Linked DNA regions of Micromonospora rhizosphaerae. The protein of the gene in region 1 interacts with the protein of each later gene in a pairwise test. Links are inferred from orthologs where the notes say so. Each region holds a gene or a part of one and is shown on either strand. Other genes may lie near its edges.

Region 1 (7,106 bases):
TCGGCCCCGGCCTCGACGGCCTCCACCGCCTCGGCGAGCGTGTCCACCTCGACCTGCACGGGCACGTCCGGGAAAGCCTCCCGGACCCGGCGGTAGGCCGCCCCGATCCCACTCGCGGCGAGCTTGTGATTGTCCTTGATCATCGCGACGTCGTGCAGGCCCATCCGCTTGTTGGTGCCGCCGCCCGCCCGGACCGCGTACTTCTCCAGGGCGCGCAGGCCGGGCGTGGTCTTCCGGGTGTCCAGCACCATGGCCTTGGTGCCGGCCAGGGCGTCCGCCCAGGCCCGGGTGTGGGTGGCCACCCCGGACATCCGGCTGAGCAGGTTGAGCGCCGTCCGCTCGGCGGTGAGCAGCAGCCGGGTCGGGCCGGTCACCGTGGCCAGCACGTCGCCGCGCGCCACCCGCTGGCCGTCGTGGGCGACCAGCGACACCTCGACGGTACGGTCCGACCCGGTCACCTCGCCGACCAGCTCGAACACCGCCGCGGCCACGGCCAGCCCGGCCACCACGCCGTTGGCGCGGGCGACCAGATCGGCGGTGTCGTTCTGCGCGGCCGGGATGGTGGCCACGCTGGTTACGTCGAGGAAGTCCGGGCCGAGGTCCTCGGTGAGCGCGTCGACGATGACCTCCCGCACCCGCGCCGGGTCCAGGCCACCGGCCCGCAACGCCTGCTCCGTCGACTCCCTCACCGGCTCACTCCTCGCACTCACGCTGACTCCTCCCACTGCTGCGTCAACCGCCCCTGCGCTCCGACCGCCTCGACGAGGTGGCCGAGCCACCGCTCGTCGGTGATCGGGAAGTCCTCGCGCCAGTGGCACCCCCGGGTCTCCTGGCGGGCGTACGCGGCGGCGACCAGCGTCGCCGCCACGGTGATCAGGTTCGTCGCCTCCCAGTCGGCGGTACGCGGCGTGCCGCGGCTGGTGCCGATCTCGCTCAGCGTCGCCGCCGTGGCGGCCAGGGTCGCCGCCGAGCGGAGCACCCCGGCCCCCCGGGTCATCGCCCGCTGCAGGGCCGGCGTGCCCTCGGCCGGCACCACCCAGCCCTCGCCGCCCACCCAGGCGCCGGTCTCCGCCGGCCTGGCCTGGTCGGGCAGGCCGGCGGCGATGTCCTCCGCGATCCGCCGGGAGAAGACCAGCCCCTCCAGCAGCGAGTTGCTGGCCAGCCGGTTCGCGCCGTGCACGCCGGTGCAGGCGACCTCGCCGCACGCGTACAGGCCGGGGATGGAGGTCCGGCCGTGCAGGTCGGTACGGACGCCGCCGGAGGCGTAGTGGGCCGCCGGGGCGACCGGGATCAGGTCGGTGGCTGGGTCGACGCCGATGGCCAGGCAGGACGCGACGATCGTCGGGAAGCGCCCGGCCAGGAAGTCCCCGCCGAGATGCCGGGCATCGAGGTAGACATGGTCCGCGCCGGTGGCCAGCAGCACCCGGTGGATGCCCTTGGCCACCACGTCCCGGGGGGCCAGCTCGGCCAGCTCGTGCTGGCCGACCATGAACCGCTTGCCGTCCGCGTCGACCAGATGGGCCCCCTCGCCACGCAGCGCCTCGGAGACCAAGGGCTGCTGGGCCCGCCCGACGCCGGGCACGCCCGCCCCGGCCGGGGTGATCAGCGCGGTCGGGTGGAACTGGACGAACTCGACGTCGGTGACCGCCGCGCCGGCCCGCATCGCCAGGGCCACCCCGTCGCCGGTGGAGACCGCCGGGTTGGTGGTGGCCGAGAAGATCTGCCCCAGCCCGCCGGTGGCCAGCACCACCGCCCGGGCCAGCAGCGCGCCGACGCCGTCCTCGCTGCCCTCGCCGAGCACGTGCAGGGTGATGCCGCAGGCCGGGCCGAGCCCGCCGGGGCCGTCGCCGGGGGCACGGAGCAGGTCCAACACCAGGGCGTGCTCGACGAGCCGGATCCACGGGTCGCGCCGGACCGCCGCCTGCAGCGCCCGCTGCACCTCGGCCCCGGTGGCGTCCCCACCGGCGTGCACGATCCGGTCGGCCCGGTGGCCGCCCTCCCGGGTGAGCATCAGCGAGCCGTCCGGGTTCCGGTCGAACTCGGCGCCGATCCGGATCAGCTCCCGCAGCCGGGTCGGCCCCTCCTCCACCAGCACCCGGACCGCGGCCGGATCGCAGAGACCGACGCCGGCGATCTCGGTGTCCGCGGCGTGCGCCGCCGGGGTGTCCGTCGGGTCGAGCACCGCGGCGATGCCGCCCTGCGCCCAGCGGGTCGAGCCCTCCTCGATGTTGACCTTGGTGACCACGGTGACGTGCAGCCCCGCCTCGCGCAGGTGCAGCGCGGCGGTCAGGCCGGCGACCCCGGAGCCAACGACGATCACGTCGGTGGTCTCCACCCAGCCGGGCGCGGGCGCGGCCAGCAGTCTGGGCAGGGCCGGCAGGTCGACGCTGGGAAGGTCCATGACCACAGTCAACCCGAACATCCCTCATCCCGGACGCCGGGGGCGCGACGAGTGGTTTCGGCTACCCCGTCCTCGCCCCCGCGATCTTGCACGTTGGGTGCCCGCATTTCGGGGCGTAAGGGGCGGAACGCCAACCCCAACTGCAAGATCGCGAGGCAGGGGTGGGACGGGGGGTCAGGGGTGGTGGTGGCGAGGGGGTTGGGGATGGGGGTGCCGGCGGTGCCGGGGGTGGCGGTCGCCGGGTCGGCCGTCAGGTCGACGATCTTGTTGTCGGTGTCGACGTGGACCACCCGGGGCTGGTAGGAGCGGGCCTCGGCGTCGTCCATCTGGCCGTACGAGATGAGGATGACCAGGTCACCCGGGTGCACCAGGTGCGCGGCCGCGCCGTTGATGCCGATCACGCCGCTGGCCCGCCGGCCGGGGATCACGTACGTCTCCAGCCGGGCCCCGTTGGTGATGTCCACGATCGCCACCTGCTCGCCGGGGAGCAGGTCGGCCGCGTCGAGCAGATCCTCGTCCACGGTCACCGAGCCGACGTAGTGCAGGTCGGCCTGGGTCACCGTAGCCCGGTGGATCTTCGACTTGAGCATGGTGCGGAGCATCGGGGTGCCTTTCAGCAGGTGTGGTGGTGGGAGTCAGGACTGCGGGGCGAGCTGGATCGCCGCGTTGTCGATCAGCCGGGTGGTGCCGACCCACGCGGCGATCAACAGCCGCGCCGGACCGGTCACCGGGCCCGGCTCCAGATCGGGGTCGGTGAGCACCAGGTAGTCGAGCTGGGCTCCGGGCGTACCGGAGTCGAAGGCCCGGTGGGCGGCGGCCAGCACCGCCCCGGCATCCCGACCCTGCTTGGCGGCCGCGACGCCGGCCCGCAGCGCGGCGGAGAGGCTCAGCGCGGCCTGCCGCTCCGGCGCGGAGAGGTAGCGGTTACGGCTGGACAGGGCCAGCCCGTCCGGCTCCCGCACGGTCGGCACGCCGACCACCGCGACCGGCACGTCCAGGTCCCGGGCCATCCGCCGGACCAGGGTGAGCTGCTGGTAGTCCTTCTCGCCGAAGAAGGCCAGGTCGGGACGGGTGAGCTGGAGCAGTTTCAGGACCACAGTGAGCACCCCGTGGAAGAAGCCGGGCCGGCTCTGCCCCTCCAGGTCCTCGCCGAGCTGGCCGGGGTTGACCCGGACCCGGGGCTGACCGTCCGGATACATCTCGGCCACCGAGGGGGCGAAGACCACGTCCGCGCCGGCCCGCCGGCAGACCTCCAGGTCCCCGTCGAGGGTGCGCGGGTACCGGTCGAAGTCCTCGTTCGGGCCGAACTGGAGCGGGTTGACGAAGATCGTGACGATGACGTGGTCGGCCTGCTCGCGGGCGGCCCGGAGCAGCGTCTCGTGCCCGGAGTGCAGCGCGCCCATGGTCATCACGACGCCGACGGTGCCCTTCATGCCGTCCCGCGCCGCCGCCAGCTCCTTGCGCGTGTGCACCAGCTCCGTCATGCGGCCACCTCCCGGTCCCGCCCACTCAGCACGTCCAGCAGCGACTCCGCGTCCACCGGGCGCAGCCGCCCGGCCGCGATCGCCCGGTCCGCGGTCCGTCTTGCCAACGCCAGGTAGGGCGCCACGGATTCCGGCGCGGTCGCCGCCAGCCGGACCAGGTGCCGGCGTACGGTGCCCGAGTCGCCCCGGGAGACCGGGCCGGTCAGCGCGTCGTCGCCGAGCCGCAGGGCGTTCTCCAGCGCCGCCCGCAGCAGCGGGGCGAGCACCTTCTCCGGCTGGCCCACCCCGGCGTCGCGCAGCCGGTCGGCCGCCTCGTTGACCAGGGTGACCAGGTGGTTCGCGCCGTGTGCCAGGGCCGCGTGGTAGAGCGGCCGGTCCGCCTCAGCCACCCACTCCGGTACGCCGCCGAGGTCGGCGACCAGCCGGGCGGCGAACGGCCGCAGCTCGGCCGGGGCGGTGACGCCGTACGAGATGCCGGGCAGGCGGCTGAGGTCGTCCGGCGTACCGGTGAAGGTCATCGCCGGGTGCAGGGCGAGCGGCCGGGCGCCGACGGCGGCGGCCGGGCCGAGGACGGCCAGCCCGTGGGCGCCGGAGGTGTGCGCGACGACCTGACCAGGGCGCAGCGCGCCGGCCTCGGCCAGGGCGGCCACCACGCCGGCCAGCGCGTCGTCGGGGACGGCCACGATCAGCAGGTCGGTGGCGGCCCGGGCCACCGCGGTCGCGGAGCGGTTGGGGGTCTCCGGGAGCAGCAGGGCCAGCCGGGCCTTCGTGGCCCCGGAGGCGCCGGAGGCGGCGACCACCCGGTGGCCGGCCGCGGCGAGGGCGGCGCCGAGCACGGCACCGACCCGACCGGCGCCGATCACACCGACGGTGAGGGTGCGGGGAAAGAGCAGCGGGGCGCCGGCAGAGGCGCCTCCCGACGGTGCGGCGGGCCCGTGCGGGGCGGCCGGACGCGGGCGCAGCGGTGCGCTCATGGCAACGATCCAGTCCTCGGAGGGGGTACCGGTCGATCGCAAGTATGCGCCGGGATTACGCAGTGAAAACAAGCATGTGTGAAAACCTTCACCGAGGGTGTAGACGGCGGAATTCCGGGCACGACCTGGCCCCGTCGACACGCGGGTCCGCGGCCGCTTTTTGGCGTCCCGTGCAGTGCCCGTACGGTCGGCGGGTGACCTTTCCGGAGGACCGGCTGCCCTGGCGCGTGGCGATGGACGGGGCGCTCTACGGGCCCGGGGGCTTCTTCGTCTCCGGGGCCGGGCCGGCCGCCCACTTCCGCACCAGCGTGCACGCCTCTCCGGTCTTCGCTGCCGCCCTGCTCCGCTTGATCTCCGAGATCGACACCGCGCTCGGCCACCCTTCTCAGCTGGATGTGGTCGACGTCGGCGCTGGCCGCGGTGAACTCCTCTCGGCCCTCGCTGTTTCCGGTGGTTCCGCAGTCGCCGTCCGCCCGTCACCCTCCGCCTCGGAGGTCGCCGCCGGTACGTCGGTCGCCCATCCGGAAAATCCAGAGCCGTTCGGCCGCCGACTGCGGCTCACCGCCGTCGAGCGGGCAGCCCGGCCGGAGTACCTGCCGGAGCAGATCGAGTGGTCGGATCAGATCCCGAGCGGGATCACGGGATTGCTGCTGGCCACCGAGTGGCTGGACAACGTTCCGCTGGACGTGGCGGTGCGGACCGAGGACGGCTGGCGCTATCTGCTGGTGGACCCGGCCAGTGGCGAGGAGTCGGTCGGTGAGCCGGTGAGCCGGGTCGACGCGGACTGGCTGGACAGGTGGTGGCCGAGTGCCGCGATCGGAGCACGGGCCGAGATCGGCCGGACGAGGGACCAGGCCTGGGCCGACGCGGTTGGGAAGATCGACCGGGGATGTGCCCTGGCCGTCGACTACGGGCACCTGCGCGACGACCGGCCCGTGGACGGCAGCCTCACCGGGTACCGGGGTGGGCGGCAGGTGCCGCCGGTGCCGGACGGGTCGTGCGACGTCACCGCGCACGTCGCCATGGACTCGGTCGCCTCCGCCGGTGAGCGGGTCGCCCGGTGTACGTACTCCCTGATCTCGCAGCGGGAGGCGCTGCGGGCGCTCGGGGCGGACGGCGGGCGACCGCCGCTGAGCCTGGCCGCCAGCGACCCGGCCGGCTACGTCCGGGCGCTCGCCGCCGCCTCGTCGGTGGCCGAGCTGACCGACCCGGCCGGCCTCGGTGGGCACTGGTGGCTGCTCCAACCGGTGGGCGTGCCGCTCGTAGTCTGTCGCTAGCGGGTGGGTCGCGACCGTCGCCGCGACAGCTGAAGCTGGACCAGCCGCAGGTTCGGCGTCTCCGAGTACAACGCCGCGTTGATCGCGCCGAACGCCACCCCAGGAGCCCGCTTCGCCCGGTCGAGGTCCTCGGTCACCCGAGCGATCAACGTCAGCCGACAGCGCAGGTCGAACAGCTCCCGCCGCGAGCACAGCAATGCGGTCTCCAGCCCTTTCACCCGCTCGCGTAGCCACTCCAGCTCGGCCGCCTGCTCCACGTGCCGCTCCCTCCGATCGGGTTGAGGTGGCGACCGCCCGCCGGGTTCGGGTCCTCCATCGGACGGCCACCACGGGATTACTCTGAGCCACTTGAAAGGACTGCGCAAGTAGGTATACGCAAATCGGCACTGCCGGATCGGCCTACGGTCGCCGTGTGGGTGACGTCCCGGGTCCGCTGGTCGGTCCGCATGAGCTGCAGGAGCTGCTCGGCGTGAGCCGGACCCGGATGCGCCAGCTCGTCCGCTACCCGACCTTCCCCAAGCCTTTTCAACGCTTGCATGGAATGACCGTCTGGCTGCGCGCCGATGTCGAGGCTTGGATCGCCGAGCACCGCCCACCGCGGGTGACCGACGGCGACGAAGCCGAGTAACCGCGAATACCGACAACCGTCGCCCATGGCACGATGGCGGGCATGACCACGGACGCCGACCTCCGCGAGTTGACCGTCGGCACCGGCGCCGGCGGGGAGCAGCTCGGCATCGACATGGTGCTCAACATCGGCCCGCAGCACCCCTCCACACACGGTGTGCTCCGGCTGAGGCTGGTGCTCGACGGCGAGCGGGTGCTCTCGGCCGAGCCGATCGTCGGCTACATGCACCGGGGCGCGGAGAAGCTCTTCGAGGTACGCGACTACCGGCAGATCATCGTGCTGGCCAACCGGCACGACTGGCTCTCGGCCTTCTCCAACGAGCTGGGCGTGGTGCTCGCCGTG
Region 2 (7,071 bases), 5.4 Mb from region 1 along the record:
CGTTCGGCAACTCCATCCTGGAGTCGTCTGGCCCCCGCCGGAGGCAAGGCTCTAACCCCGCCTCTCTCCTTCACCTTCCACCCCTTCCACCACCAACCCCCTTCCTCCCTGGGGCTCCAGCGACCCCGCACGGATCGTTCGGCAACTCCGTCCGCCCGTGGTGGCCTCCGGCTCTCGTAGTGCTGCTGGAGCGTGGAGAACGGGTGAGAGCGTGTCCGTCTGGCCCTGGTCATCTGCGGGACTCGTCACCGGGTCACCTCACTGACCCAGGGGTGACGCGCGGGGCGGGGTGTGGGGTTCGGGCCGGCTGACTTTCCGCCCCGGCGCCGTAGGCGGCCGGGGCGGCGGCTCCGCAGGGCCGTTTGCCGCGCCCCGACCCGCGCCGCGCGGAGCGCCTTGATCTAGTACAGGTCAATTCGGCAACAGATCACCAGTAGGTGCTGTCCCGTCACGGGACATGCTGGCTCTTCGAACTTGAGCGGGGCCGGCGCTGGCCCGCGCGGTCTTGATTCCCTGGGTGGAAGAGTCGCTCATGCTTGAGGACCCGCAGCTCTTCCATGATCATCTGAGTGTCGAGTTCGGACGATCACAAGTGAAAAGCTGCAGGCATGGTCAACGATACGACTCGGCTGCTGGGCCTTGACGGCCTAGCGGTGACCGGGGTGGAGCAGGCGGGTGATGGCACGCCGGTGGTGCATCTGGCCACGGTGGATGAGCAGGCGCGATGCTGCCCGCGGTGCGGTCAGCGGGCGTGGCGGGTGAAGGAGTGGACCACGACCCGGCCGCGGGATTTGCCGGTGGCGGGTCGGGCGCCTCGGCTGCGGTGGCGTAAGCCCCGGTGGCGGTGCGACAACCGGGACTGCGAGCGTGGCTCGTTCACCGAGCAGGTCAGCGAGGTGCCGGCGCGGGCACGGCTCACGCGCCGGCTACGCCGCTCGGCTGGTACGGCGGTCGCCGACGCAGGCCGGACGGTGGTGCAGTCGGCCCGCGATCACCAGGTGTCCTGGCCGGTCGTCTCGGCGGCGTTTCGCGCCCACGCTGCCGAGGTGCTGCCAGCCGAGCCCGGCCCGGTCAAGGTGCTGGGCATCGATGAGGTCCGCCGCGGCAAACCGAGATGGGTCTTCGATGAGCAGGACGGACCGTGGAGCACGACCGCCGACCGTTGGCATGTCGGCTTCGTGGACCTGTCCGGCGGGCAAGGCCTACTCGCGCAGGTCGAGGGCCGCACCACCGCCTCAGTCGTCGGCTGGCTCGCCGCCCGCCCAGCGGCGTGGCGGCACGCGGTCCAAGCGGTGGCGATCGACATGTGCACGGTGTTCAAGGCCGCGATCCGCGCGGTGTTACCGCAGGCCACCATCGTCGTTGATCACTTTCACATGGTGCAGTTGGCCAACGCAGCGGTCACCGAAGTCCGCCGCCGGGTCACCATGACCCAGCGCGGCCGCCGCGGCCGCAAACAAGATCGGGAGTGGCAACTACGTAACCGGCTCACCCGTTCAGCGGCGCGAATGCGAGCCGAGCACGTCGACACCCTCGTTGACGACCTGACCGACCTACCGGCGGCGATCGGGCAACCGATCCTTGCCGCCTGGAACGCCAGGGAAGACCTCCTTGACCTCCTCGCCATCGCGAGGACCAACCGCAACCGGGCCGAGATCAGCAAGCTGCTGGGCAGGTTCTACCAGCGGTGCGCGACGAGCGACCTGTCCGAAATCCACCGACTCGCCACCACGACCGAGACCTGGTGGCCACAAATCCTCGCATTCATCCAGACCGGGATCACCAACGCCGGAAGCGAAGGCACCAACCGAGTGATCAAGACCGTCGCCCGCGACGCCTACGGCTTCCGCAACCCCGACAACCAGAGGCTACGCACCCGCTGCGCCACCACCCGACGCACACGCGGACACCTCCACCCGGCCTAACTTTCGAAAGGCTTCTATGGATCGGGCTCGATGGCGAGCCGGCGTTGGGAGCGGCGATGTAGCTATGCCGGCAGGGCCGACCGCTCTCGCGCCGCGCGACTGCTGTTGGATGTCCTTATGGCTGATCAGTCGGCGCTCTCGGCGGACGAAATCCTGGACATCGTGGACGAGCACGACCGGGTGGTGGGGCAGGCGCCACGCAAGGAGGCGTACGCCCACGGATTGCGGCACCGCTGCGTGTTCGTGCTGGCACGAGACGCGGAGGGGCGCGTCTTCGTGCACCGCCGCACCGCGCGGAAGCTCGTCTTCCCATCGCTGTACGACATGTTCGTCGGCGGGGTGGTCGGCACGGGCGAGTCGTACGACGAGGCAGCACTGCGCGAGGCCGAGGAGGAATTGGGAGTGTCGGGACTGCCCGCGCCCGTACCGCTGTTCAAGTTCCTCTACGAGACGCCCGAGCACGCCTGGTGGTCCGCTGTCTACGAGACACGCTGCGAGCCGCCGGTCGACCCACAGGCCGAGGAGGTCGCCTGGCACGCGTTCCTCACCGAGGAGGAGCTGGAACGGCGGCTCGCCGAGTGGACGTGGGTGCCGGACGGCATGGACGCGTATCGCCGGCTGCTGGCGTGGCGAGCTGACCAGGCCGAGCAGCCTGTGCAGCGTCGATGCTTATAGAGGATCACCGTCCTCATCGACCGCCCAGCAGAGCTCCCTCACACCAGAGCAGGCGCCAACCGATCAAACCCCGATCAAGTTCGAAGAGCCGACATGCTTGACACTCGCGTCCCACCTGATACCCGACATGATCCTCAAGTGGGTCGCGCAGGCCCTCACGGTCCGCAACAGGGGCGGCGCATCGCGGCTACTTGTTTCATTGACCTGCGAGCGTTGCCCGGCCAGGCTCCCACAGCGATAACAGGTGTGAAGATCGTCCCCGGGCGACAAACGGGAGGTGGCTGCTGTGGGGTTCTGGGACTCCAGTCCGTTCGGCAACGATGACGCTGCGGACTTCGCCGACGCGCTGGACAAGACGACGGCGCAGGGGCGCATCGAGATGGTCGGCGCCGTGCTGGAACGCGTTGCTACTACCGGCATCAGCCAGGAACTCGATGCCGGTGACGCGCCCCGGGCGGTAGCAGCCGCAGCTTTGGTCGCCGCCCAGTGTCCTGCCGGTGAGCCCGTGCGCTCCAACTACGGTCCGTCCACGTCCATGCCGCAGTTTCCGGGCTACGTACGGCAACTGGCGATCACCGCCCTCGATCGCCTGGTCACACCGCCGTCCTGGCTTGCCGACGGCTGGAGGAATGACGCGACATGGCGTCGAACCATCAGCGATCTTCGCAACGTCCTCGACCCACCGCAGGCCGAAACCCTCTTCGATCTGTAGTCGGGCGTCAACGCCGAACTCACCGAGCACTTCGACACGTCCGGACGCCCTCGCCCCCACGACGATCGGCCACACAGCGTGACGCGCGGATTGCGGCATAGAAAGACGTCGCGCAGGCATACTCAGTCGCGTGGAAGCGTCCCGCCCGAGGCAACTCGCGTTCCTCATGCGCCCCACCGCACCGCGCAGCCCGCCGCTGAGGCCCATCCAGGCGACGACGCCGGCCGGGAGCCCGCCCGCGACTGGATTATCGACTGTGCTGCATGCCGCGGACCATGCGAATCTCCCGCACCCCGCCCTCGACCTGGGCCGTCCCGTCGGCAACGAAGCCGTGCTTGCGGTAGAACGCCTGTGCACGAGGGTTCGGGTCGGCCACCCACAGCGCCACCGACTCCTCCGGATCGACGACCGCCTCCAGCAGCGCCGGCCCAGCACCCGTGCCGTGGTCGGCCGCATACACATAGAGCACATACAGCTGCCTCGCCCACGCCGCCCCGGCGTCCAAGGGCGGGCCTGACATGGCGATCCCGACCAGCTCGCCGTCCCGCTCGGCGACAGCCACGCGGTTCTCGCGATAGCGCTCGTCGGTCAACGCGGCAGTCCAAAACCGCTCCCGAGCAGCCAGGAACCCTGGGTCGTCGAGCACCGCGTCCGACATGAGTCCCCGATACGTCTCCTGCCAGCACCGCACATTCACACGTGCCATCTGCGCGACGTCCTCGACCCGAGCCGGGCGAGCAGTCAGCGAGGAACTCACCGCCGAATCGTAGGCCGCCAACCGCCGCCCGCTACACCAGGTCCGCCAGTACGCAGCAGGAGGCTTGGTTAGCGTCGCAGGACATCCGGGTTCCGGTGGACGAACTGGCTTTTTCCTCCGAGGACGGACATCTACTCGTTCCCCAGTTGGTAAGCGCCGGTTGGCTACCGGGCGGAGGCGACCCCGCACGTCACTGCTGTGGACGCCGCCCTGTCTGACATGAGCGGCGCGGAGCATGCTCACTTGTGGACGGTTGAGGCGCTCCATGATGCCCCAGAGTGGGCAGGTGCCCGGGAGCTAGCCGCCCGCGCGTTGCACTTTCTCTAACGACCGCTCATCGGCAAGTCCGGACGTCGGCTCCATTCGGTTGACATGACGCTCCGTAACGCGCGGATCGCGGCATGAGCGGATGTTCAGTTGGGCTCAGGCGAAGGTCTGACGCGGTGGCTGTGGGACCACGGGTCTCGTCGGGGATGCGTCGGTTGACCTCAAGCAAACTTGAGGTTGCATGCTTTCGGCGTTCGCGTCGGCGAACGGATGGGAGTAGGTGGTATGCGAGTGGTCCAGGCGATCCGTTTCGGGGGTCCCGAGGTGCTGGTTCCAGGTCAGGCGCCGGACCCGGTGGCCGGGCCGGGCCAGGTCGTGGTCGATGTGGCGGTGGCGGGCATGACGTTCGTCGAGACGCAGATCCGGCGTGGCACCGACAGGTGGCATGAACGGCCGCGGCTGCCGTACGTGCCGGGCGGTCTGGTGGCCGGGCTTGTGAGCGCAGTCGGCGCCCAGGTGGATCCGGCTTGGCTGGGGCGGCGTGTCGTGGCCAGTACGGGAGAGACCGGCGGTTTCGCCGAGCGGGCGGTGGCGCTGGTCGGGGAGCTGTTCCCGGTGCCAGACGGCCTCGGCCTGCCGGAGGCCACCGCCCTTTACAGCGACGGCAGCACGGCGCAGGGGCTGGCCGAACACGCCAAGATCGGCCCAGGTGACTGGATTCTGGTCGAAGCGGCGGCGGGTGGGGTGGGCAGCCTGCTGGTGCAGCTCGCCCGTGCGACGGGCGCGCGGGTCGTCGGAGCCGCTCGCGGAGGCCGGAAGCTCGATCTGGTCCGAGAGCTAGGCGCCGACGCGGTCGTCGACTACTCCGAACCAGGCTGGATCAAGCGGGTGCTCGAAGCGACCGGTGACGCGGGACCGGATGTGGTGTTCGACGGCGTCGGCGGCCAGATCGGGCGGGCCGCGTTCGAGGTGACGGCCCGCGGCGGCCGTTTCTCGGTGCACGGCGCCTCCAGCGGTGAGGCCACGCTTATCGACCCTGCGGAGGCGAGCCAAAGGGACGTGAAGGTGATCGGCATCGAACAGCTCTTTGATTTCGGACCGCATGTGGTGCGGTGGGCGGAGCGGATGATGTCGCAGGCGGCAGCGGGACTCGTCCGGCCGATCATCGGGCAGACCTTCTCGTTGGAGCGTGCCGCCGATGCGCACGCCGCAGTCGAAAACCGCACCGCCGTGGGGAAGACCCTGCTGTTGATTTGACGGCCTGCGCCTGGGATCGCTGACCTGGCCACGTCATCCGCCGCTGAGGCTCAACGGCCCATGCCACCGCCAAAGCCGGACCACACGCTCATCGGCATGTGAGTGTGCCCAAGGCCGCTCATCTGTCACGGACTGTAACCAGGGCGACCAAGGCCGACTGTCGTGCATGTCCTGGGACGGATTCGTCAAGCATGTGGTGGGACTAGACAATCACGAGTAGGTGCTTGTCCCGTCACGGGACATCCGTGACAGTGGCGTCCCACCAGATGCTTGACGCGATCCAGACCGTTGGCTTGCAGGATCTTGTGGGAGACTCCCGCCGTGATGAGGGAGGCTGAGGACGAGGATGCCCTGGATGTCCGGGAGCTTGTTCCGGTCGAAGGCGGAACGTGGGGCGGGCTGCTGTTCGACAACCCGAGGGTGGGGCTGGCCCCACACCTGACGTGGAGCTTCCGCTTTCCGTTCGAAGAGGTGATCCGGGACTACGGGAGCAGTCAGATCTTCCTGGACATCGAGTGGCTACCTCTGCCCGGGGCCAGTTGGGGCAACATGACAGGCCAAGCGATTCGAGGCGTCGGCGAGCCTGCTGAGTCCAGCGTCTGCTTCTTCCAGCATCACCAATACGACCTCATTGACCTGGAGATCGTGGAGCAGCGTGATCTATGGATTCACGCCCGTGCCACGCTGACCGGTGACTTGGACGGCCTAGGCATGGATCCTGTCACCGCCGACGCATGGCTTCGCTTCACCGGCATCCGGGTGTATCTGAGTGACATCACCTCGGCCGAATCAGCGCTTGCTCGGCTCCAGGAGTTCACCGCCCCTGAGGGGCTGTCGTACACGCCGACGCCCAACAGCCCTTCCTTCCGGTTCGAGCCTGCGGATTCCTAGCGGCGTTCACGGCATCGCACCAGGTTGGCAGGCGCCATGGTCGCCCTAACCTTCTACGCCTCTTTACGCCGCCAGCCCGAGCAGCTCACCAGCGCGGGCGTTGAAGCGCTGAACTTCCGGCACCTTCGGGTAGGGCTTCATCCGCCGCTGCAGGTCGCGCACGGTTTCGATAGCGCGAGAGGAGTTGACCGACGCTGACAGCTCGACAACCCGCGTTGCGCGAGACGCTGCAGCGTCTACGTCGGAGCGGTCGAGGTCGACCACCGCCAGCGCTGCCTCGCTCAGCGCGCCCCGGCGCGCTCTCCCCTGCCGCCGTGCGCCTGCGGCGGACTCCGTGGCGAACCGTTCGGTCTCTGCCGGCTCCTTGAGATCGCGGAAGCAGTGGGCCGCTTCGCCGAGAAGGTACGGAGCGTCGATGAACTTGGCCCACGCGGGTTCCTCGTCGTGGTTGACCCGAGCGAACACCTGCTCAGCTCGTGCGACGGACGCAGCGGCGGCGGGCGCATCACCGACGGCTGCGAGGGCACGCGCCTCAAGGATGTGCAGGTCTGCGAGGCACGCCGTGGACTCACCTTCGGCCAGCCCTC

The links.
Region 2: the proteins of panC (region 1) and GA0070624_RS27675 interact in binary tests that used the Escherichia coli proteins (3 or more experiments, as listed by UniProt). The link is inferred for Micromonospora rhizosphaerae from one-to-one orthologs.

The regions. Positions count from the first base shown.
Region 1 is NZ_FMHV01000002.1:487,403-494,508, forward strand. The notes cover bases 1,962-4,955. They hold panC (pantoate--beta-alanine ligase), read right to left. Parts: upstream 3,886-4,955; coding sequence 3,037-3,885; downstream 1,962-3,036. Other genes in these bases: GA0070624_RS02430 (L-aspartate oxidase), read right to left, coding at 1,962-2,401; GA0070624_RS02445 (Rossmann-like and DUF2520 domain-containing protein), read right to left, coding at 3,882-4,859. Outside these bases: nadC (carboxylating nicotinate-nucleotide diphosphorylase), read right to left, coding at 1-689; more of GA0070624_RS02430, read right to left, coding at 707-1,961; GA0070624_RS02450 (SAM-dependent methyltransferase), read left to right, coding at 5,093-6,136; GA0070624_RS02455 (hypothetical protein), read right to left, coding at 6,133-6,393; GA0070624_RS02460 (helix-turn-helix transcriptional regulator), read left to right, coding at 6,549-6,764; GA0070624_RS02465 (NADH-quinone oxidoreductase subunit D), read left to right, coding at 6,798-7,106. UniProt on the Escherichia coli protein: Catalyzes the condensation of pantoate with beta-alanine in an ATP-dependent reaction via a pantoyl-adenylate intermediate.
Region 2 is NZ_FMHV01000002.1:5,869,896-5,876,966, forward strand. The notes cover bases 863-3,821. They hold GA0070624_RS27675 (NUDIX hydrolase), read left to right. Parts: upstream 863-2,042; coding sequence 2,043-2,600; downstream 2,601-3,821. Other genes in these bases: GA0070624_RS27670 (ISL3 family transposase), read left to right, coding at 863-1,925; GA0070624_RS27680 (DUF4259 domain-containing protein), read left to right, coding at 2,887-3,312; GA0070624_RS27685 (GNAT family N-acetyltransferase), read right to left, coding at 3,560-3,821. Also shown: more of GA0070624_RS27670, read left to right, coding at 609-862; more of GA0070624_RS27685, read right to left, coding at 3,822-4,018; GA0070624_RS27690 (zinc-binding dehydrogenase), read left to right, coding at 4,622-5,593; GA0070624_RS27695 (hypothetical protein), read left to right, coding at 5,918-6,484.